One region of the Cronobacter universalis NCTC 9529 genome, then DNA from elsewhere that is predicted to be linked to it. Evidence: predicted binding sites of a transcription regulator. Region 1 holds the regulator's gene; the other holds the start of a gene.
The links. The regulator PhoB, encoded in region 1, activates phosphate uptake and scavenging genes when phosphate is short. The targets are predictions, from matches to a motif close to CTGTCATAAAACTGNCNNAT.

Region 1 (12,205 bases):
AGAGCAGCGTCAGGCCGACGCCCGCCATCAGGCCCGCGAAAATGGTGTAGCGCGTCAGTAGACGAGAATCAGACACGCCGCGCGAACGGGCCGCGTTGACGATAACAATCCCGAACACCATCGCGCCGAGCGTATCCATCGTCAGATAACCGTTCACGAAGCCGTTGGAGAACGCCGCTTTCTGATAGGTCTCTGTCGCCACGCTGATATCGCCCGCCGGCCAGACAATCGCCGCTACAGACAGCACCACCAGCGCGATGATTTTCAGCGGCGCCAGGAAGTTGCCCACGGTATCCAGCAGTTTGCCCGGATAGAGCGACACCAGAATCACCAGCGCGAAATAGACCAGGCTGTAGATGAGCAGCGGCAGCGCACCGTCGCCGGTGAGCGGCGCAATACCCACTTCAAACGACACGGTCGCGGTGCGCGGTGTGGCGAACAGCGGCCCGACGGCCAGATAGCAGACGGTCGCCAGCAGAATGCCCGCCACGCGGCCAATCGGATGGCTCAGGCTGTCAACGCCGCCGCCGACTTTCGCCAGCGCCACCACGGTCAGCACAGGCAGACCAACGGCCGTGATCAGAAAGCCGATCGCCGCCATCCAGACATGCGGACCGGCCTGCAAACCAACCATGGGAGGGAAAATGATATTGCCCGCGCCAACGAACAGCGCAAAGGTCATAAACCCCAGTGCGATAATGTCGCGCGATTTTAAGTGATGGGTCATAAGATTTACTGCCTGTGGATGTGGTGTTGAAATTGAATAATTTTTTACCGCCAGTCACCTGACGAAAACGCCGCTATTTCCAGGGCTGACAGCGGGATATGCTTCCCGATTACGCTGGCGAAGAATTGTTTTTCGATTTACCCCGTAAAAACAGTCGGTCTGGCAAGAGCAGGGGCGCAATTTAAACGCTTATAACGTTTAAAGGCAAGACGGGATCGTAAAACCAGACCTTTATGCCAGATCTAAGTTTCAGGGCAGTGATAAAATCTGAAATCGTAAAAAACCTCCGGCGATTCGCGCGAGCAAAAAAGCGCCAAACGCTGAAAAAAGCGTTCAAAGGCGATGAAAAAATGAATAAGGCCAGCTTATGGCTGGCCTTGGAAAGGAAGCTTTACGAATTAAACCGCAGAAACGGTTCTGGCGGGCGATGTCACAATCAGCCGCTCCGGCAGAAGGAACGAAAACGTGGTGCCTTTGCCTGGCGTACTTTCAATCTCCAGACGCGCGTCGTGGTGCGTCAGCGCATGTTTCACAATCGCAAGCCCCAGCCCGCTGCCGCCCGTCTGGCGCGAGCGCGCCTTATCCACGCGATAGAATCGCTCGGTGAGGCGCGGAATATGCTCCGCGGCGATCCCCGGCCCGGTGTCGGCCACGCTAAAACGCGCGCCGTTCGCCACATGCTCCCAGCGCACCGTAATGTGCGTGCCCTCGGGCGTATGGTTGACCGCGTTATAGACCAGGTTTGAAATCGCGCTGCGCAACTGCTCGTCGTTGCCGAGCACTTTGAGCTGCGGATCGACCTCAAACGTGAAGGTATGCTTCTGCTGGCTCAGCGTCTGCGCTTCGCGCTCCACCACCCGCAGCATCAGCGGCACGTCTATCGTTTCGTTGAGTTGCATCGCGGGCGCCGCCTCGATTTTCGAAAGCGTAAGTAGCTGTTTCACCAGCCCTTCCATACGGAAGGTCTGCTCGCGCATCGTATGCAGCGCTTTTTCACGCAGCGGCCCTTCGAGCGTCTGCTCGTGCATCATCTCCAGATAACCCTGCAAGACGGTCAGCGGCGTGCGCAACTCATGGCTGACGTTCGCGAAAAAGTTACGCCGCGCCCCTTCGAGCTGATGCATCTGCGTGACGTCGCGCGCCACCATTAACAGCTGATCTTCGCTGTACGGCATCACGCGAAATTCAAGATGACGCCCGTTGTTGAGCACCAGATGCAGTGGCCGGTTAAACTCCTGGCCGCGCAGATAGCTGGTGAATTCCGGGTAGCGCAGCAGGTTTAAGATGTTCTGGCCGTTATCGTCAGGCCAGCGCAGGCCAAGCAGCTGTTGCGCAAGACCGTTGCACCAGAAGATGACGCCCTCTTCCGTGGTCAGCACCACGGCGTCCGGCAGGGATTCCGCGCCGCTGCGAAAGCGTTTGATAAGATTGCCCAGTTCGCGGCGGCGTTTCTTATTGCGCAACTGCATCTGGTGCAGGCCGTAGAGCAGCGGCTCCCAGCTGCCGCTGCCGGGCGGCGGCGTCATGCTGCGATCGACCCACAGCCACCAGGAGAGGCGCAACAAATTCCAGAAATGCCAGATAAGCAATCCGGTCACCGCCGCCAGTAAAAACCATGCCAGATAGCCGAATATCGCCCCGAGCACCAGCGCCGGAATACAGCAAAAAAACAGCTCCAGCACCAGTCTTTTCCATGACAGCCGTTCCAGCACGCGTCACACTCCTGTTTTGGGTTTAAAAACGGGTTGAGAACCGATAACCCGTACCGCGCACCGTTTGTACCATTCTGTCATGACCGCTCTGTTCCAGCGCCTTACGCAGGCGACGGATATGCACATCCACGGTACGATCTTCCACATACACGTTGGTGCCCCAGACGTTATTCAGCAACTGTTCGCGGCTGTAAACGCGCTCCGGGTGCGTCATAAAGAAATGTAACAGCTTGAATTCAGTCGGCCCCATATCGAGAGGACTTTCGCCGGTCATCACCCGGTGCGATGACGGATCGAGGCTTAAGCCCTGCATTTCGATGACTTCATCCACCGCCATCGGCGAGATACGGCGCATGACCGCTTTAATACGCGCCACCAGCTCTTTCGGGGAGAACGGTTTGGTAATGTAATCGTCGGCGCCCGTTTCCAGCCCACGCACGCGATCTTCTTCCTCGCCGCGCGCGGTCAGCATCACCACAGGGATCTCGCGGGTCAGCGCTTCGCGTTTGATATGTTTAATAAACTGGATCCCCGATCCGCCGGGCAGCATCCAGTCCAGCAAAATCAGATCGGGCCAGGGCTCATTGAGTTGATTCACCGCACTGTCATAATCTTCCGCTTCCACCGGCTGGAAGCCGTTTTGTTCCAGTACGAAACACACCATCTCGCGGATAGGTGCTTCATCTTCAACGACCAGAATACGTCTCGCCATGATTCGCCCTGTTAAATAAAGTAAACAGTATGTTATGCGGCGCCATTATGCGTCAGATTTATGACAGATTTATGAAAAAGATGACCGTAAGATGACCTGTCAGCACGCCGGGAAAAACCCGGCGGCGCGACGAAACAGGACACCCGCGGTACTGGATGTTTATAATCCCCTTCTCGCTTTTTCGCCACAGGGCATCCCATGCGTATTCTGCATACCTCAGACTGGCATCTTGGTCAAAATTTTTACGCCAAAAGCCGCGCCGCCGAACATGAAGCCTTTCTCGACTGGCTGCTGAACGCCGCGATAGCGCATCAGGTGGACGCCATCATCGTCGCGGGCGACATCTTCGATACCGGCGCGCCGCCAAGCTACGCGCGCGAGCTCTACAACCGCTTTGTCGTCAAACTTCAGGCGGCGAACTGCCCGCTTATCGTGCTCGGCGGCAACCACGATTCGGTCGCGACGCTCAATGAATCCCGCGAACTGCTGGCCTGCCTGAACACGCAGGTTATCGCCAGCGCTCAGCTCACGCCAGAAACGCAGGCCACTCTCTTATACCGCCGCGACGGCGAGCCGGGCGCGGTGCTCTGCCCGGTGCCGTTTTTGCGCCCGCGCGACGTGCTGCGAAGCCTTGGCGGGCAGTCGGGTCGTGAAAAACAGCAGCAGTTGCTGGAGGCCATCAGCCTGCACTATCAGCAAAGCTATGAGGCCGCCTGCGCGCTTCGCGGCGAGCGCAACCTGCCTGTTATCGCGACCGGCCATCTTACCACCGTCGGCGTGACCAAAAGTGACGCGGTGCGCGACATCTATATAGGCACGCTCGACGCCTTCCCGGCGGACCGCTTTCCGCCCGCCGATTATATCGCGCTCGGGCATATCCACCGCGCCCAGAAAGTGGCGGGCTGCGAGCATATCCGCTACAGCGGCTCGCCGATTGCGCTGAGCTTTGATGAAACCGGCAAAGAGAAAAGCGTTTATCTGGTGGAGTTCGCCGACGGCAAACTGCGCGACGTCACGGCCCTGCCGGTGCCGGTCAGCCAGCCGCTGGCGGTGCTGAAAGGCAGCCTGGAGTCCATTACCGCGCAGCTCGAACAGTGGCGCGACGCGCCGGACGAGCCGAAAGTCTGGCTCGATATCGAAATCGACACCGCCGAGTTTCTGCATGATATGCACCGTCAGATAAGCCTGCTCACCGAAAGCCTGCCGGTGGAGGTCGTCCTTCTGCGCCGCAGCCGCGAAATGCGCGAGCGCGCGCTCGGCACGCTCAGCACCGAAACGCTCAGCGAGCTGGGGCCGGAAGAGGTGTTTGAGCGCCGCCTGGAGCTGGAAGCGCTGGAGGAGCCGGAGAAAGCGCGCCTGCGCACGCTCTTCGCCCGCACGCTGGAGAGCCTGCACGAGGAGGACGAGGCATGAAAATCTTAACCCTGCGGCTGAAAAACCTGAATTCGCTGAAAGGCGAATGGAAAATCGACTTTACCGCTGAACCGTTCGCAAGCAACGGACTCTTCGCCATTACCGGCCCGACCGGCGCGGGCAAAACCACGCTGCTGGATGCCATCTGCCTTGCGCTCTACCACCGCACGCCGCGCCTGAACGCGCTGTCGCAAAGCCAGAATGACCTGATGACGCGCGACACCGCCGAGTGTCTGGCGGAAGTGGAGTTTGAAGTCAAAGGCGTCGCCTGGCGCGCCTTCTGGAGCCAGAGCCGCGCGCGCGGCCAGCCAGATGGCAATTTACAGGCGCCGCGCGTAGAGCTGGCGCGCTGCGAAGACGGTAAAATCGTCGCCGATAAAATCAAAGACAAACTCGACAGAATTGCCGCGCTGACGGGGCTGGATTACGACCGTTTCACCCGTTCGATGATGCTCTCGCAGGGGCAGTTCGCCGCCTTTCTCAATGCCGAAGCAAAAGCGCGCGCCGAACTGCTGGAAGAGCTGACCGGCACGGAAATCTACGGCCAGGTCTCGGCGCGTATTTTCGAACAGCATAAAGAAGCCCGCAGCCAGCTTGAGAAGCTCGAATCGCAGGCGCAGGGCGTGCGCCTGCTGGACGAAGCGCAACGGGAAAGCTTAACCACAGGTTTGCAGGCGCTCACTGACGAGGAAAAAACGCTGCTCGCCCGCCAGCGCCAGTTACAGCAAGAACACCTGTGGCTGACGCAGCGCACCGCGCTTGCCAGCGCGCTCGACGCGGCGCGCCATGCGGCGGCGGCGGCGGATCAAGCACTACAGGCCGCCGCCCCGGATCTGGCGCGGCTTGAGGCGGCGCTACCGGCGGAAAAACTGCGTCCGGCCTGGCTGCGCTGTCAGGAGCTGGAAACCGCCTTTATCGCGACCAGCCGCCAGTATGAAGAAGTAAGCGTTCGCTTACAGGAAAACCAGCAGCGCCGCCGGGAGATCCGCCAGGCCGCCGCGCAACAGGCGCAGGCGCAGACGGCAGAACTCACGCAACTCGGCCAGTGGCTTGCGGAGCACGACCGCTTTCGCCTCTGGAGCAGCGAGCTCGCGGGCTGGCGCGCGGTGCTGGCGCAGCAAAAGCGCGACCGCGAACAGTTGCGTACGCTGAACGAGACGCTCGACGCCACCCGCCGCAAGCGCGACGCGCTGCCGGACGCCGGGCTTGCGCTCTCGCCGGAGGACGCCGCGCAGGCGCTGGCGCAGCTTAACGAGCAGCGCCCGCTGCGCCAGACGCTTTCAATGCTTCAGTCAACTTTCGCGCCCCTGACGCGCCGTAAAGCACGCCTGCAGGAAGCAAACGGCGCTCTGCAAACGCAGATCCAGCTCGCCGAACAGCAGCTGGCGCAAAAGCGTCAGGATTACAAAACCAAACAGCAGGAGGTGGAGCGCGCGAAAGCGGTCTGCGATCTGGATCAGCGCATCGCAAGCCTCGTTGAAGAGCGCGCGCGCCTGCAACCCGGCAGCCCTTGCCCGCTCTGCGGCGCGACCGAACACCCGGCTGTGGAGGCGTACCAGGCGCTGAAACCTGACGCGAGCCGCCTGCGTCTTGCGCAGCTTGAGCAGGAGAAAGAGCAGCTCGGCACCGAGGGCGCGGCGCTGCGCGGCCAGCTCGACGCGCTGATGAAACAGCGCCAGCAGCAGGAGAGCGAAGCGGCAAGCCTGCTGGAAGAGGAGCAAGCGCTCACCTCGCAATGGCAGACGCTGTGCGCCGCCGCCGCCCTGGATTATGCGCCGGGCGACGATCTCACCCCCTGGCTTGACGAGCAGACCCGCCGCGAACAGCAACTGCACCTGCTGCGCGAGCGCCAGATGCTGGAGGCCACGCTTGAGGGCACGCAGCGTCAGATCGCTTCGCTTAAAGCCGCCTGCCAGACCCAGCAGAACGCCCTGCGCGAACAGCTCGACGCCTTCTCCCTGCCCGCGCCGGATGACGACAACCCCGCGCCGTGGTTCGCCGAACGCGAAGAAGAGGCGCGCCGCTGGCAGCAGTATCACGAACGCCAGCAACGCCTGCGTGAACAGCTTTCCGCCTGTGAAGCGCTGCTGAGCCTGTTGCCGCAGGAGGGCGACGCGCAGGCGGCGTCGCTCGCCGCAGACGACCTGCCGCGCGCGGGCCAGGAGATCCATACGCGCTGTTTATCGCTGGAGGCGCAGTGGCAGACGCTCGGCGCGCAGCTTCTGCAGGAGCGCGCGCGCTACCAGAGCGCCGTGCAGGCGTTTGACGCGGCGCTTGCCGCAAGCCCGTTTGCGGATAAAGCGGCGTTTCTCGTCGCCCTGCTGGACGACGCCGCCCGCAGCCAGCTCGAAGCGCAGAAACAACGGCTGGAGCGCGAGCGCGAAACGCAGCAGACGCTGCTCGCGCAGGCGCTCCAGGCGCTGGAGCGTCACCTCGGCGCGCGCCCGGCTTCGCTGGATGAGCAGGCTGACGCTCAGCAGAGGGAGGCCTTGCTCACGGCAGTCACGGAGCAGCTGCGCGATAACACCACGCGCCAGGGGGAACTGCGCCAGCAGCTGCGCCAGGATGAAGAGAGTCGCACGCAGCTGGCCGCGCTTCTCGGGCAGATTGACGAAGCGCGGCGCGACGCCGACGAATGGGGCCAGCTCAACCATCTGGTCGGCTCGCAGAAAGGCGATAAATTCCGTAAGTTCGCCCAGGGGCTGACGCTGGATAATCTGGTGTGGCTGGCCAATAACCAGCTGACGCGCCTGCATGGCCGCTACCTGCTTAAACGCAAGCTGAGCGAGGATCTGGAGCTGGAAGTCGTCGATACCTGGCAGGCGGACGCGGTGCGCGACACCCGCACGCTTTCCGGCGGCGAAAGCTTCCTGGTGAGTCTCGCGCTGGCGCTGGCGCTCTCGGATCTGGTGAGCCACAAAACCCGCATCGATTCGCTGTTCCTGGATGAGGGCTTCGGCACGCTGGACGCCCAGACGCTCGATACGGCGCTGGATGCCCTGGACGCGCTGAACGCCAGCGGCAAAACCATCGGCGTCATCAGCCACGTAGAGGCGATGAAAGAGCGTATCCCGGTGCAGATCAAGGTCAGAAAGATTAACGGCCTTGGCGTGAGCCGCCTGGCGCGGGAGTATCAGGTCGACTAAGGCCGGAAAACAAAAGGGGCCTCGCGCCCCTTTCTTTTATATTAACGCACCACGGGCCAGAGCCACGCCGCGCCGCGCACGCCGCTGGAATCGCCATGCGCCGCTTTGCGCACCGGCGTTTCGCACTCGCCGCCGAATACCCAGTGTTTCATCAGCGGCGGCACGGTTTTATAGAGCCGGTCGACATTGCTCATGCCCCCGCCGAGCACAATCACATCCGGGTCGAGAATATTGACGATATGCGCCAGCGATTTCGCGAGCCGCATCTCGTAGCGGCTGAGCGCAAGCTCCGCCAGCGCGTCCTGGGCCTCCACCAGCCGGATGATTTCGCTGCCCTTGAGCGGCTGGCCGCTTAAGCGATGATAGTCCGTCGCGAAGCCCGTGCCGGAGATAAAGGTTTCGATACAGCCCTGCTTGCCGCAGTAGCACGGCACTTCTTCACGGTAGCGCAGTTCGTCTTCATCCATCCACGGCAGCGGATTATGCCCCCACTCGCCCGCGTTGCCGTTGGCCCCGATATGGCTCATGCCGCCAAGCGCAATGCCGGAGCCGCAGCCGGTGCCGATGATGACCGCAAAGACCGTCTGCGCGCCTTTCGCCGCGCCGTCGATCGCCTCCGACACGGCGAAACAGTTGGCGTCGTTGGCGAGCCGCACCTCACGAGCCAGCCGCGCGCTAAGGTCTTTATCCAGCGCCTGGCCATTCAGCCACGTCGAATTGGCGTTTTTAACGACGCCGGTAAACGGCGAGAGCGTGCCCGGAATGCCGACGCCCACGGTGCCGCGCTCGCCGGTCTCTTTTTCGGCAAGCTCAACGAGACCGGCTATGGTTTCGATAGTTTGCGGGTAGTCGTCACGCGGCGTCGGCACGCGGTGGCGAAATCGCTGCTTGCCGTCGTCGCCAAGCGCAATCACTTCGGTTTTGGTGCCGCCTAAATCGATCCCAATACGCACGTCTGCTTCCTCATATTCAATGACTTACCAGGAGAGTAGATAACCTGTCCGTGAAAGGCAATGAAACGACGCGGCTGATTCGTTATCATGCCCGCTGCGTTTAACTACCAGGCCGTGGAAATTAACATGCTGTGGTTCAAAAATTTAATGGTTTACCGTTTAAACCGCGACGCCGCGCTGCGTGCGGATGAGATGGAAAAACAGTTAGCTGCGTTTACCTTCACCCCGTGCGGCAGCCAGGATATGGCGAAAACCGGCTGGGTGCCGCCCATGGGCGGCGGCAGCGACGCGCTTACCCACGCCGCCAACGGCCAGATTGTGATTTGCGCGCGCAAAGAAGAGAAAATCCTGCCCGCGCCCGTTATCAAACAGGCGCTGGAGGCGAAAATCGCCCGTCTGGAGGCCGATCAGGGCCGTAAGCTTAAAAAGACGGAAAAAGATTCGCTGAAAGATGAAGTGCTGCACTCGCTGCTGCCGCGCGCCTTCAGCCGTTTCAGCCAGACCATGATGTGGATCGATACCGCCACGGGTCTTATCGTGGTGGACTGCGCCAGCGCCAAAAAAGCGGAAGATACGCTGGCGCTGCTGCGTAAAAGCCTCGGCTCGCTGCCGGTGGTGCCGCTGACGCTGGAAAACCCGATTGAGCTGACGCTCACCGAGTGGGTGCGCGCCAATAATGTGCCGCAGGGTTTTCAGCTGCTGGACGAAGCGGAGCTTAAGGCCATTCTGGAAGATGGCGGCGTGATCCGCTGTAAGAAGCAGGAGCTGGTGAGCGACGAGATCGCGGTGCATATCGAAGCAGGGAAAGTGGTCACCAAACTGGCGCTCGACTGGCAACAGCGCGTGCAGTTTATGCTGTGTGACGACGGCTCGCTCAAGCGTCTGAAATTTGCCGATGAGCTGCGCGATCAGAACGACGACATCGCGCGTGAAGATGTGGCGCAGCGCTTTGACGCGGATTTCACGCTGATGACCGGCGAGCTGGCGGCGCTGATCCAGAACTTAGTGGAAGCGCTGGGCGGCGAAGCCCAACGCTGATGCTTTCGCGTCGTCCCGCCCGGGGCGGCGCGCTTACAGGTAGCGGCAGAGATACGATGTCGGCTCGGCCACCTGCAGATGAAATTCGCTGTGCCCAGGCACATGAAACACCTGCCCCGCTTCATACGTTTTCCATTCGGTTTCGCCCGGCAGCAGAACATGCAGCGCGCCGCTCACCACCGTCATCTCTTCCGGCTGCGCGGTGCCGAACGTGTATTCCCCTTCCGCCATCACGCCTACGCTCGCACGGCCCGTACTGCTGCTGGTGAAGCCAATAGATTTCACTTTACCGGAAAAGTATTCGTTACTCTGAAGCATAAGCAGGCCCTTATCGAAAAATGGTTGGAAAAACAATATAGAGGGCCAGCCGGAGCGCTGTCACGCAAATTGTGACAACGGCTCAGATAAGCAGTTCGGAAGCGAGACGCGCCACCAGGACGTTACTAAGGAGCACCGGCACATCCAGCGCCTTTTGCAGCAGATCGCGGTGTTTTTGATGAAACCCGAGGCAATCGAGCAACAGCACGTCCGCCCCGCGGGTCAGCAGATCGCGCCCGGCGCCGACCAGTTCGTCTTCGGTGCCGTAAAACGGGTTCGAGAGCGAGTACAGCGGCGGATTTTCCAGCACCTGCCATTTCTGGGCCTGGATATCCATCAACTCCGGGATCGGCACAATCACGCCCACCTGGTGTCCGTCGACAATGGACGCGACCAGCGGCGGGATAATACGCTCCGGCTCCAGCAGAATGGCGTTGCGCGCACGCAGGCCGCTGAAGCGCTGCGTACTCATTAACAAAATAACGTCATAGCCCTGGTTATCGAGCACCTCGATAACGCTTTGCAGCGCCCTTTCGGTTTTGGCTTTCGATACCGTCGCTTTTTCACCGTCGGACAGCATGGTGATGAGCGCCTCTTCCTGGCCCGCCACGCCATAATCTTCCATCGCCTCTGCGCGCGACAGTTTCCCCATCAGGCTGATATGGGTAATTTGCTGTTCGTCGATATGTTCGGTTAACAGCGGCAGAACCTCGCTGACAGGCACTACGCCGATGGTAAGTATGGCCAGAGTCGCACGCATTTTAATCGCCTTGGTTTACAGCCTCTCTAAGAGTTAACGACACCTTTCGCCGATGACTTGAGCGAAAACGAAAGATGAATCAAAAAGCGTAGCAGCTTACGGACGCCATCCAGGGGAAAAAAAGCCCGCTGCCCGCCTGCCGCTGAAAAATAATCATAACGTATCGTTAACATTAGCTTTGGATAAAAGGTGTGATACAACGCGGCAGCGACGCATTTTCGGAGTGGCGGTAAGCGCAGCGCGTGCGCCTGCCGCCAGCTGGGTCAGGATTTATCCGGATCTTCGTAACGGCGCTTGGCGTCCAGCGCTTCCTGTTCGGTGGGATGTTCGCTGATGAGCGAATCGGGCTCGGGGTGATCGGCGCGCAGCTGATAACTGGTGACCGTCTTGCCCGGCACGCCTTTTTCAACGGGAACCACGCGCGCCTCGCGCGGATAAGGGGGTCTGGTCGGCATAGCTCTTCCTTAATTTATCGGGGAGGAGCGTTAAGTATAGACAATCCCGGTACTTAGCTGGCGTGGGCGAGATGCAGCGCGTCGATAATACGCGAAACAATGGCCGTGGGCGCGTCGGCGGCGTCAATCACATGGTGGGCGCACTCGCGATAGAGCGCGTCGCGCACCGCCAGCACGTCGGCGATCTCTTCCGTCATCGGTTTGCCGGTGAGCGTCGGGCGCTGCCCTGCTTCCGGGAAGGCTTCTAGCCGCTGCGCCAGCACATCGACCGGCACGTTAAGATAAATCACCACGCCATGCGCGCGCATAAACTCGCGGTTCTCGTCACGCAGCACCATGCCGCCGCCGGTGGCGACGACCGTCGCGGGCGCGGTGACCGCCTGCAACGCCTCGCTTTCGCGGGCGCGAAAACCTGGCCAGCCTTCTTTTTCCACCACTTCGGCGACCGTCATCCGCGTCTGCTCCAGCAGCCAGCGGTCGGTATCGGCAAAGCCGTACGCCAGCGCGCGTGCCAGCGCCTCGCCGGTGGTGGTTTTTCCGCAGCCGCGCGCGCCGACCAGATAAATGGGTTGATTCATGGATGGATTACCTCACCTTCCGCGAGAGGCGAAAGGGTTAGACAGCAGGTCATAAGTGGTGAGTTTAACAACAAACTAGTACACAAGACAGGCGTAAATTTAAACTTACAAAAAGGACCACCCTGAACGGGGCCCCGCGCAGGACAACCCTTCTTCCGTCGTCAGGGTGTAAAGCCCCGCTACCACTGGCGAGAATTCGCCAGGCGCGCCCACCATACTTGAAAGCGCCCACTGAACACAACCCCGCCGTCCGCCGCACCCGGTTACATATTTCTTATTTCCTTTACGCGCCGGATATTTACAAGTGCCGATTTTTCTCCAGACTTACTATTAACGCGTTCAATGACAGAGGGATGAATCATGCAATCTGAAGAGCAACGTCTGATTGACGGG
Region 2 (12,205 bases), 1.1 Mb from region 1:
GTATACGTACCGGCGGATGACTTGACTGACCCGTCACCAGCCACCACCTTTGCGCACCTTGACGCAACCGTGGTACTGAGCCGTCAGATCGCGTCTCTGGGTATCTACCCGGCCGTTGACCCGCTGGATTCCACCAGCCGTCAGCTGGACCCGCTGGTAGTTGGTCAGGAGCACTACGACACCGCTCGCGGCGTACAGTCCATCCTGCAGCGTTACCAGGAACTGAAAGACATCATCGCCATCCTCGGTATGGACGAGCTGTCTGAAGAAGACAAACTGGTCGTTGCGCGTGCTCGTAAAATTCAGCGCTTCCTGTCCCAGCCGTTCTTCGTGGCAGAAGTCTTTACCGGCGCGCCGGGCAAATACGTATCGCTGAAAGACACTATCCGTGGCTTCAAAGGCATCATGGAAGGCGAATACGATCATCTGCCGGAGCAGGCGTTCTACATGGTTGGCTCCATTGATGAAGCCGTGGAAAAAGCCAAAAAACTTTAACGCCTTAATCGGAGGGTGATATGGCAATGACTTACCACCTGGATGTCGTCAGCGCAGAGAAACAGATGTTCTCTGGTCTGGTCGAGAAAATCCAGGTTACGGGTAGCGAAGGCGAGCTGGGTATCTACCCGGGCCACGCGCCGCTGCTCACCGCCATTAAGCCTGGTATGATCCGCATCGTGAAACAGCACGGCCACGAAGAGTATATTTATCTCTCCGGCGGCGTGCTGGAAGTGCAGCCGGGCACCGTAACCGTGCTGGCTGACACCGCGATTCGCGGCCAGGATCTCGACGAAGCGCGAGCCCTGGAAGCGAAGCGTAAAGCGGAAGACCATATCCGTAGCTCCCACGGTGACGTGGACTACGCTCAGGCTTCTGCTGAGCTGGCCAAGGCGATCGCCAAACTGCGCGTTATCGAGTTGACCAAAAAAGCGATGTAACACCGGCTTGAAAGTTAAAAAGCCAGCCTGGGCGACCCGGCTGGCTTTTTTATGGCGGTTTATCAGGCTCAATAAAAGCGAGTTTTGAACGTTTACCTGCGTTTACGCCGCTTTATTCCAGCTGCAAAAAAACGTCATCTCTTTGTTTTTATGAATGATACTGTGGGTAAAAGCGTTTACTCTCTCTTTTTGCGCCTTCCGGTGTGCGTTACGCGCCTGTATAACAGAGTAAAACAGGATAAAAGCGGCGATTTGCCAGCAGCCCGTTTTATGCTGAAAAATATGTAGAATTCCGGGCGCTAAATCGCTTTACTTCATTCACTTTCATAAGACAGGACGACTATGTCTAGCCATGCTATGAGCGTTGTGATCCTTGCCGCTGGCAAAGGCACGCGCATGTACTCCGATCTTCCAAAAGTGCTGCACACTCTGGCCGGGAAGCCGATGGTGCAACACGTGATTGACGCCGCAAAGCATGTCGGCGCGCAACATGTTCATCTGGTTTACGGTCATGGCGGCGATCTGCTGCAAAGCACCCTCAAAGACGCCTCGCTCAACTGGGTATTACAGGCCGAGCAGCTTGGCACCGGTCATGCGATGCAGCAGGCGGCGCCGTTCTTCAGCGACGATGAAGATGTGCTGATGCTCTACGGCGACGTTCCGCTGATCTCGGTTGATACCCTGCAACAGCTCTGCGCGGCGAAGCCGCAGGGCGGCATTGGCCTGTTAACCGTGAAGCTCGACGACCCGACCGGCTATGGCCGCATTACCCGTGAGAACGGAAAAGTCTCCGGGATCGTTGAGCATAAAGACGCCAGCGACGAGCAGCGTCAGATTAACGAAATCAACACCGGCATCCTGGTGGCCAACGGCGCGGATCTGAAACGCTGGCTGGCGAAGCTCGACAATAACAATGCCCAGGGCGAATACTACATCACCGACATCATCGCGATGGCCTGGAACGAAGGCCGCGAGATTGCCGCCGTGCATCCGCAGCGTTTAAGCGAAGTGGAAGGCGTGAACAACCGCCTGCAACTGGCGCGTCTTGAGCGCGTTTACCAGGCCGAGCAGGCGGAAAAACTGCTGCTGGCGGGCGTGATGCTGCGCGACCCGGCGCGTTTTGACCTGCGCGGCAGCCTGAAACACGGGCGCGATGTCGAAATTGACGCTAACGTCATTATTGAAGGCGATGTAGTGCTGGGCAATCGCGTGAAAATCGGCGCGGGCTGCGTGATTAAAAACAGCGTCATCGGCGATGACTGCGAAATCAGCCCTTACAGCGTGGTGGAAGACGCTCGTCTTGACGCCGCCTGCACCATCGGGCCGTTCGCGCGTCTGCGTCCGGGCGCGGAGCTTCTCGAAGGCGCGCATGTCGGCAACTTTGTCGAGATGAAAAAAGCGCGTCTGGGGAAAGGCTCGAAAGCGGGTCACCTGACTTATCTTGGCGATGCGGAGATTGGCGATAACGTTAATATCGGCGCGGGCACCATCACCTGTAACTATGATGGCGCGAACAAGCACAAGACGATTATCGGCGATGATGTGTTTGTCGGCTCCGATACCCAATTAGTCGCGCCGGTGACGGTGGCGAAAGGCGCGACCATCGCCGCAGGCACAACGGTGACGCGCGACATCGCGGAAAATGAGCTGGTGCTCACCCGCGTGCCGCAGGTACATAAGCAGGGCTGGCGTCGCCCGGTGAAGAAAAAATAAGTCATGTTTATGGTGGGTGCGCTTTGCCTGCCCGCCATACGTTTTTGTCGGCCGGATAGCAGTCATGCTCTGCGGCAGACGCGGGATGAGGGGATAACATAATCCTCCGCCCACAGGCAGTGCTAAAACGATAACCCCACTCTCTACAAGGCTCGGGGAGCCCGGAAAACGGGCAAATACAGGTCGGCGACAACGCATGGCGAAATGCCATTGTCAGGAAATTAATTATGTGTGGAATTGTTGGCGCTGTAGCGCAACGTGATATTGCTGAAATCCTTCTCGAAGGTTTGCGTCGTCTGGAGTACCGTGGCTATGACTCCGCCGGTCTCGCGGTTGTGGATAACGCGGGGCATATGACCCGTCTGCGCCGTCTGGGCAAAGTACAGATGCTGGTGCAGGCGGCGGAAGAACATCCGCTGCACGGCGGCACCGGTATCGCGCACACCCGCTGGGCGACCCACGGCGAACCGTCAGAAGGCAACGCGCACCCGCATGTCTCCGGACATATCGTGGTGGTGCATAACGGCATTATCGAAAACCACGAACCGCTGCGCGAACTGCTGAAAACGCGCGGCTATGAATTCGTTACCGAAACTGACACCGAAGTGATCGCGCACCTGGTGCACTGGGAGCTGGAGCAGGGCGGCACGCTGCGTGAAGCGGTGCTGCGCGCCATTCCTCAGCTGCGCGGCGCTTACGGCACCGTCATCATGGATAACCGCGATCCGAGCGTTCTGCTGGCGGCCCGTTCCGGCAGCCCGCTGGTGATTGGTCTTGGTGTGGGTGAGAACTTTATCGCTTCCGATCAGCTGGCGCTGCTGCCGGTCACCCGTCGCTTTATCTTCCTTGAAGAGGGGGATATCGCCGAAGTGACCCGCCGCTCCGTCGCGATTTTCAACACCCAGGGCGAAAGCGTCTCCCGCCCGGAAATCGAATCTAACGTGCAGTATGACGCCGGCGATAAAGGCATCTACCGCCACTACATGCAAAAAGAGATCTACGAACAGCCGAACGCGATTAAAAACACGCTGGCCGGGCGCATCAGCCACGGCGAGGTGGATTTAAGCGAGCTGGGTCCGAACGCTGACGAACTGCTCTCGCAGGTTGAGCATATTCAGATTGTCGCATGCGGCACCTCGTATAACTCCGGCATGGTCTCCCGCTACTGGTTTGAAGCGCTGGCAGGCGTGCCGTGCGATGTCGAAATCGCCTCGGAATTCCGCTATCGCAAATCCGCCGTGCGCCGCAACAGCCTGATGATCACGCTGTCGCAGTCCGGCGAAACCGCAGATACCCTCGCGGCGCTGCGTCTGTCCAAAGAGCTGGGCTATCTCGGTTCGCTGGCCATCTGTAACGTACCGGGCTCTTCCCTGGTGCGTGAGTCGTCGCTGGCGCTGATGACCAAAGCCGGTACGGAAATCGGCGTGGCGTCCACCAAAGCGTTTACCACGCAACTGACCGTATTGCTGATGCTGGTGGCGAAACTGAGCCGCCTGAAAGGCGCTGACGCCGCCATTGAGCATGATATCGTTCACGGCCTGCAGGCGCTGCCGAGCCGTATCGAGCAGATGCTCTCTCAGGACAAACGCATCGAGGCGCTGGCGGAAGATTTCTCCGACAAGCACCACGCGCTGTTCCTGGGCCGCGGCGATCAGTACCCGATCGCGCTGGAAGGCGCGCTGAAGCTCAAAGAGATCTCCTATATCCACGCCGAAGCCTATGCGGCGGGCGAGCTTAAGCACGGTCCGCTGGCGCTGATTGACGCCGATATGCCGGTTATCGTCGTGGCGCCGAACAACGAACTGCTGGAAAAACTGAAGTCCAACATCGAAGAAGTTCGCGCCCGTGGCGGCGTGCTGTATGTCTTCGCCGATCAGGATGCTGGTTTTAGCAGCAGCGACAACATGAACATCATCCCGATGCCGCATGTTGAAGAGGTTATCGCGCCGATCTTCTATACGGTTCCGCTGCAACTGCTGGCCTATCATGTCGCGTTGATCAAAGGCACCGACGTTGACCAGCCGCGTAACCTGGCGAAATCCGTTACGGTGGAATAACGCCTTCTCGCGCGTGTTATGCTCTGAAGAGGTTGCCGGAAGGCAGCCTCTTTTTTTTAACGTCACGGAAAGGGATGTTATGTCGCTAAAGCGCTTTCTCGCCGGTACGCGGTTTTATCAGCTCATTACCTACAGCGCAGAGGTGGATGACGATATCGCCCACCGCAGGCTGCATAAGCTCAAACTTAAAATGGCCGAGCGCCACGATCTGCCCGATGTCCGCATTATCGGCTCGCGCCGTTTCTGGCGAGTGCCGGTGGGGTGCGTCTATGCCATGGCATTGAGTGCCGTCCTCAATCTCGCCGCGCTGCGGCCCGCTTTTTCTGTGTTGTGGATACTCTCAGGCGTTATCTGGCTGGTGCTGCTGATACTCGTGACGTTGATGATAGAAAAAGGGCGGCGCCGCGGTTTGCAGCTGTTTCTCTACAGCGCGTTTTTTCATGCGGCGTTAAGCCTGGTAACGCTGGCTGCCGGATTGATCCTGTGTCCGCTCTCCGGTGTGTTCTGGCTCTGCTGGAGCGCGGGCGCGCTGCTGGTGTGGGCCGCCTGGCGTATGATGAACAGTGAGGAGATGTTCAGGCTGGGCCGCTGGTGTCTGGCGAACAAGATGCGACGCGCTCATACCAACGCCCTTCAGCGTCCGTCGGAAAAACGCGCCTTAAAACGGGCAAAACATCGCGATAAGCCTGACCGATAAAATGATTAAGCTCCCTGCCTGTCGCTATACAGGGAGCGCATCGCTTATTTAATCTTGCGTTTTAAATCGTCCAGCTCACGGGACAGCTTGTCGTTTTCCTGCTCCAGCGCCCGCACGCGATTTTCCAGATCGCTATCTTTTCTGTCGTCCGAATAGCGGTTTTGCTCTTTGCGCTTATACGCCTCGACGGCCTTTTCCACATCCGAGATATCGACGTTAGACGGTGCCACGACGCCATCGCCGGTAAATATCGTCACCGGCGCGCCGTGAATACGGGTACTGTGGTCATCCAGTTGAACCGGCGCGGCATAACTTATTGATGAAAAAGTAAGTAATGACGCTGCGGAGAAAAGTGACATTTTTTTTATCATTACGGCTATCCTTATAAATGACGGGCGGGTTGCGGAATTATAAAAGCATTATTATTCAGAAGGTTAAGTAAGACATTTCTGCATCTTTTTCATTGTCATAAAACTGTCATAATTCGTACATTTATCTGTCACCAAACTGTCCTACTTTGCTCACCGTAGCCACGAAACAATAAATTACGAACACCAGCAGGAGACATTATGAAAGTTATGCGTACCACCGTCGCAACTGTTGTCGCCGCGACCTTATCTCTGAGCGCTTTTTCCGCATTCGCGGCAGCAAGTCTGACTGGCGCGGGCGCAACATTCCCGGCGCCGGTGTATGCCAAATGGGCGGATACCTACCAGAAAGAAACGGGTAACAAGGTAAACTACCAGGGTATCGGCTCCTCCGGTGGCGTTAAACAAATCATTGCTAACACGGTTGATTTTGGTGCTTCTGACGCGCCGCTTTCTGACGAAAAATTACAGCAAGAAGGTCTTTTCCAGTTCCCGACCGTGATCGGCGGCGTGGTGCTGGCGGTTAACCTGCCGGGCTTCAAGTCTGGCGAGCTGGTGCTGGATGGCAAAACCCTCGGCGACATCTACCTTGGCAAAATCAAGAAGTGGGATGACGAGGCGATCGCCAAACTGAACCCGGGCAAAAAACTGCCTTCTCAGAATATCGCCGTGGTGCGCCGCGCTGACGGTTCCGGTACGTCCTTCGTCTTCACCAGCTATCTCGCGAAAGTGAACGACGAGTGGAAATCCAAAATCGGCTCTGGCTCTACCGTTAACTGGCCGACCGGTCTTGGCGGTAAAGGTAACGACGGTATCGCCGCGTTCGTACAGCGTCTGCCGGGCTCTATCGGTTACGTGGAGTACGCGTACGCCAAGCAGAACAACCTGACCTACACCAAACTGGTTTCCGCTGACGGCAAACCGGTCGCGCCGACCGAAGAGAGCTTCGCCAACGCCGCCAAAGGCGCTGACTGGAGCAAATCCTTCGCGCAGGATCTGACCAACCAGAAAGGCGACGACGCGTGGCCAATCACATCTACCACTTTCATTCTGGTTCACAAAGAGCAGAAGAAACCTGAGCAGGGCGCCGAAGTGCTGAAGTTCTTCGACTGGGCCTACAAGTCAGGCGCGAAACAGGCGAATGACCTGGATTACGCCTCTCTGCCGGACAGCGTGGTTGAGCAGGTTCGCGCCGCATGGAAGACCAACGTGAAAGACAGCAGCGGTAAAGCGCTGTATTGATCGAGATTTACCGATGATGGCGGATGGCGCTTCGCTTATCCGCCCTACAAAAATCCGGTAACATGCTGTTTTTGTAGGCCCGGTACGCATCACGCTGCCGGGCATCATTCAAAACAGAGTTTAACTGAAGAGTGAAATATGGCTGCCACCAAGCCTGTATTTAACCCCCCCGGTAAAAAGGGCGATATGATTTTCAGCGCGCTGGTTCGTCTGGCTGCGCTGATTGTGCTATTGCTGCTGGGCGGCATTATCGTCTCCCTTATCTTCTCCTCCTGGCCAAGCATCCAGAAATTTGGTTTTTCCTTCCTCTGGACCAAAGAGTGGGATGCCCCTAATGATATCTACGGCGGGCTGGTGCCGATTTACGGCACGCTGGTGACCTCGTTTATCGCGTTGCTGATAGCGGTTCCCGTAAGCTTTGGCATCGCGCTGTTCCTGACTGAACTGGCGCCTGGCTGGCTGAAGCGTCCGCTGGGTATCGCCATTGAACTGCTGGCTGCTATCCCGAGTATCGTGTACGGCATGTGGGGGCTGTTTATCTTCGCCCCGCTGTTCGCGACCTATTTCCAGGAGCCGGTCGGCAACGTACTTTCTGCGATCCCGTTTATCGGCGCGCTCTTTTCGGGCCCGGCGTTCGGTATCGGCATCCTGGCGGCGGGCGTCATTCTCGCCATCATGATCATCCCTTACATCGCCGCGGTTATGCGTGATGTGTTCGAACAGACCCCGGTGATGATGAAAGAGTCGGCTTATGGCATCGGCTGCACCACCTGGGAAGTTATCTGGCGCATCGTCCTGCCGTTTACCAAAAACGGGGTGATCGGCGGCGTCATGCTCGGTCTCGGCCGCGCGCTCGGCGAAACCATGGCGGTGACGTTTATCATCGGCAACACCTACCAGCTAGACAGCCCGTCGCTCTATATGCCGGGCAACAGCATCACCTCGGCGCTGGCGAATGAGTTCGCCGAAGCGGAATCCGGGCTGCATGTGGCGGCGCTGATGGAGCTGGGCCTGATCCTCTTTGTGATCACCTTTATCGTGCTGGCCATCTCCAGGCTGATGATTATGCGTCTGGCGAAAAACGAGGGGGCGCGCTAATGGCGACGATGGAACTGCAAAACACCACGGAGCTTGCGGAATCTCGCCGCAAAATGCAGGCGAAGCGGCGTATGAAAAACCGCATCGCCCTCACGCTCTCTATGGCGACGATGGCGTTCGGCCTGTTCTGGCTTATCTGGATCTTAATCTCCACGGTATCGCGCGGGTTTGACGGTATGTCGCTGGCGCTGTTTACCGAGATGACGCCGCCGCCGAACACCGCGGGCGGCGGGCTGGCGAACGCGCTGGCGGGCAGCGGCCTGCTGATCCTGTGGGCGACGGTTATCGGTACGCCGCTGGGCATCATGGCGGGTATCTATCTTGCGGAATATGGCCGCAAGTCGTTTCTCGCGGAAGTCATCCGCTTTATTAACGACATTCTGCTTTCGGCGCCGTCTATCGTCGTCGGGCTGTTCGTCTACACCATCGTGGTGGCGCAGATGGAACATTTCTCCGGCTGGGCGGGCGTGATTGCGCTGGCGCTGTTACAGGTGCCGATTGTTATCCGCACCACCGAGAACATGCTCAAGCTGGTGCCGGACAGTCTGCGTGAAGCGGCCTACGCGCTCGGCACGCCGAAGTGGAAGATGATCTCCGCCATTACGCTTAAAGCCTCCGTGTCGGGCATCCTGACCGGCGTGCTGCTGGCGGTCGCGCGTATCGCGGGCGAAACCGCGCCGCTGCTCTTTACCGCGCTCTCTAACCAGTTCTGGAGCACGGACATGATGCAGCCTATCGCCAACCTGCCGGTGACGATTTTCAAATTCGCCATGAGCCCGTTCGCCGAATGGCAAGAGCTGGCCTGGGCAGGCGTGCTGATTATCACCCTTTGCGTACTGCTGCTGAACATCCTGGCGCGCGTGCTGTTCGCCAAACGTAAACACGGTTAATTTTTTGACGGCGTGGCGTTTCGCGACGCCGGATAAGGAAAACGATTGAGATGAGTATGGTTAACACGGCCCCGAGCAAGCTTCAGGTTCGCGATTTGAACTTTTACTACGGGAAATTCCATGCCCTGAAAAACATCAGCCTGGATATCGCCAAAAACGAAGTGACCGCGTTTATCGGCCCGTCTGGCTGCGGTAAATCCACGCTGCTGCGTACCTTCAACAAAATGTTTGAGCTCTACCCGGAGCAGCGCGCGGAAGGCGAAATCCTGCTGGATGGCGAAAACATTCTGAACCACTCCCAGGATATCGCGCTGCTGCGCGCGAAAGTGGGCATGGTATTCCAGAAGCCGACGCCGTTTCCGATGTCGATTTACGACAACATCGCGTTTGGCGTGCGTCTGTTTGAAAAACTCTCCCGCGCCGATATGGACGAGCGCGTGCAGTGGGCGTTGACCAAGGCCGCCTTATGGAACGAAACCAAAGATAAACTGCACCAGAGCGGATACTCTCTCTCCGGCGGTCAGCAGCAGCGTCTGTGCATCGCCCGCGGCATCGCTATCCGTCCGGAAGTGCTGCTGCTGGACGAGCCGTGTTCGGCGCTGGACCCGATCTCCACGGGTCGTATCGAAGAGCTCATCACCGAGCTGAAGCAGGATTACACCGTGGTTATCGTGACGCATAACATGCAGCAGGCGGCGCGCTGTTCCGATCACACGGCGTTTATGTACCTTGGCGAGCTGATCGAGTACAGCAATACCGACGATCTCTTCACCAAGCCGAAAATGAAACAGACCGAAGACTACATTACCGGTCGCTACGGTTGATATGCCCGGATATCTCATGTGGGCCGCTTTTGAATTTATCGGGCATGTGGAGTGCTAAATGGATAATCTGAATCTGAATAAACATATTTCCGGTCAGTTCAACGCTGAGCTGGAATACATTCGCACCCAGGTGATGACCATGGGCGGGCTGGTGGAGCAGCAGCTCTCCGATGCGATTACCGCCATGCACAACCAGGACAGCGAACTGGCCAAACGCGTCATCGACGGCGACAAAAAGGTCAACATGATGGAAGTGGCGATCGATGAAGCCTGCGTGCGCATCATCGCCAAGCGCCAGCCGACCGCGAGCGATCTGCGTCTGGTGATGGCCATTATTAAAACCATCGCGGAGCTGGAGCGCATCGGCGATGTGGCGGATAAAATCTGCCGCACCGCGCTGGAGAAATTCTCGCATCAGCACCAGCCGCTGCTGGTGAGCCTGGAGTCGCTTGGCCGCCATACCGTGCAGATGCTGCATGACGTGCTGGACGCTTTCGCGCGTATGGATCTCGACGAAGCGGTGCGTATCTATCGCGAAGATAAAAAAGTCGACCAGGAATATGAAGGCATCGTGCGTCAGTTGATGACCTACATGATGGAAGACTCCCGCACGATCCCGAGCGTGCTGACCGCGCTTTTCTGCGCCCGCTCTATCGAGCGCATCGGCGATCGCTGCCAGAATATCTGCGAATACATTTTCTATTTCGTGAAGGGCCAGGATTTCCGCCATGTGGGCGGCGACGAGCTGGATAAACTGCTCGCCGGTAAAGATCCGAAAGAATAAGCCTGCCGCCCTCGCCGCGCGCGAGGGCAATTTTGGGGCGCGCGTCGCTCCTTTTGCGGATTTTACTCAATACTATAAGGGGTTACCGAGCCCGTTATAAAAGGATGAATCCGTGAAATTACCTTCCCGTACCGCTCTCGCTATCGCCGCCGTGATTGGCTGCGCCAGTTTATCCGCGTTCAGCGCGCCGCTGCCGGCAACGCCCGATCCGTCCATTCCGGTCAGCCATTACATCACCCAGGTGAACCCCGATAAATCCGTTACCTTCCGCCTGTTCGCGCCCAATGCGAAGCGCGTGGCGGTCGTGCTCGGCGCGACGGCGGACAGCCAAGTGTCGCATGAGATGCAAAAAGAGGCGAACGGCGTCTGGAGCTGGAAGAGCGCGCCGATGAAGCCGGATCTGCACGAGTATTTCTTTGACGTCGATGGGTTTCGCTCCATCGATACCGGCAACCCGTATGTGAAACCGCAGCGCCAGCCGAATACCTCGCTGATTCTGGTGCCGGGCAGCATTATTGATGACCGGGCGGTGCCGCACGGCGATCTGCGCACGCTGACGTACCACTCCGGCGCGCTGAAATCGGAGCGGCGGGTATATGTCTGGACGCCGCCGGGCTACAGCCGCGAAAGCGAGCCGCTGCCGGTGCTCTACTTCTATCACGGCTTTGGCGATACCGGCCTTTCCGCCGTCACTCAGGGCCGTATCCCGCAGATGATGGATAACCTGCTGGCGGAGGGCAAAATCAAACCGATGCTGGTGGTTATCCCGGATACCGAAACGGATATCGCCGACGCGGTGCCGGAGAACTTCCCGCCCGCCGAGCGACGCAAAGATTTCTATCCGCTTAACGCCCGCGCGGCGGATAAGGAGCTGATGAACGATATTATTCCGCTGATCGGGCAGCGATTTAACGTGCGCCAGGATGCGCAGGGGCGCGCGCTGGCGGGGCTGTCGCAGGGTGGCTACCAGGCGCTGGTGTCCGGCATGTCGCATCTGCAAAGCTTTGGCTGGCTGGCGTCCTTGAGCGGCGTGACCACCGCCACGGTGCCGAATGACGACGTGACGAAACAGCTCTCCCGCGCGGACGAGGTGAACAGACAGTTGCGGAACTTTACGCTGGTGGTGGGCGATAAAGACAGCGTGACGGGCCGGGATATCGCCGGGCTGAAAACCGAGCTTGAGCGCGACGGCGTGAAATTTAAGTATCACGTTTATCCGGGGCTGGGCCATGAGATGGCCGTATGGCGTCCGGCGTACGCCGAGTGGGTGCAGAAGATTTTTTAACGGGAGTCGGTGGGGCGTTAAAGGTGGGTGCGCTGCGCTTACCCACCCTACAAAATTAGCAACCCCTTCGTACGGCGGGTAAGCGAAGCGCACCCGCCATCACCCGCAAATCAGCGCGTCACATCCCAGCCGCGCGCCCGCCACAGCGCAGGCAACTGCGCCAGATCGGTAAACACCGTCACATTGGGGTGCTCCAGCGGCGGGTTATGCGGATCGGCACAGAAGTAAAACACCTGCATCCCGGCGGCGATGCCCGCTTTTGCGCCCGCGGCGGAATCATCCACCAGAATGCAGCGCTCTACATTCACCTGC

Region 2: a site for PhoB is predicted at 5,866-5,885, ahead of pstS (phosphate ABC transporter substrate-binding protein PstS). Genes of this name have one in related genera too.

What each region holds. Positions count from the first base shown of each region.
Region 1 covers NZ_CP012257.1:1,053,571-1,065,775, reverse strand. Annotated here, with positions in the region: gene brnQ (branched-chain amino acid transporter carrier protein BrnQ) at 1-727, opposite strand, end outside; gene phoR (phosphate regulon sensor histidine kinase PhoR) at 1,126-2,439, opposite strand; gene phoB (phosphate response regulator transcription factor PhoB) at 2,462-3,151, opposite strand; gene sbcD (exonuclease subunit SbcD) at 3,350-4,564, shown strand; gene sbcC (exonuclease subunit SbcC) at 4,561-7,710, shown strand; gene mak (fructokinase) at 7,752-8,663, opposite strand; gene rdgC (recombination-associated protein RdgC) at 8,790-9,701, shown strand; gene ppnP (pyrimidine/purine nucleoside phosphorylase) at 9,735-10,019, opposite strand; gene AFK65_RS04800 (AroM family protein) at 10,102-10,779, opposite strand; gene yaiA (protein YaiA) at 11,043-11,234, opposite strand; gene aroL (shikimate kinase AroL) at 11,288-11,812, opposite strand; gene AFK65_RS04785 (DUF2076 domain-containing protein) at 12,173-12,205, shown strand, end outside.
Region 2 covers NZ_CP012257.1:4,281,649-4,293,853, forward strand. Annotated here, with positions in the region: gene atpD (F0F1 ATP synthase subunit beta) at 1-495, shown strand, start outside; gene AFK65_RS19800 (F0F1 ATP synthase subunit epsilon) at 516-935, shown strand; gene glmU (bifunctional UDP-N-acetylglucosamine diphosphorylase/glucosamine-1-phosphate N-acetyltransferase GlmU) at 1,278-2,648, shown strand; gene glmS (glutamine--fructose-6-phosphate transaminase (isomerizing)) at 2,876-4,705, shown strand; gene AFK65_RS19820 (hypothetical protein) at 4,785-5,402, shown strand; gene AFK65_RS19825 (hypothetical protein) at 5,447-5,773, opposite strand; gene pstS (phosphate ABC transporter substrate-binding protein PstS) at 5,972-7,012, shown strand; gene pstC (phosphate ABC transporter permease PstC) at 7,151-8,110, shown strand; gene pstA (phosphate ABC transporter permease PstA) at 8,110-9,000, shown strand; gene pstB (phosphate ABC transporter ATP-binding protein PstB) at 9,051-9,824, shown strand; gene phoU (phosphate signaling complex protein PhoU) at 9,883-10,608, shown strand; gene AFK65_RS19855 (alpha/beta hydrolase-fold protein) at 10,763-11,893, shown strand; gene yieH (6-phosphogluconate phosphatase) at 12,004-12,205, opposite strand, start outside.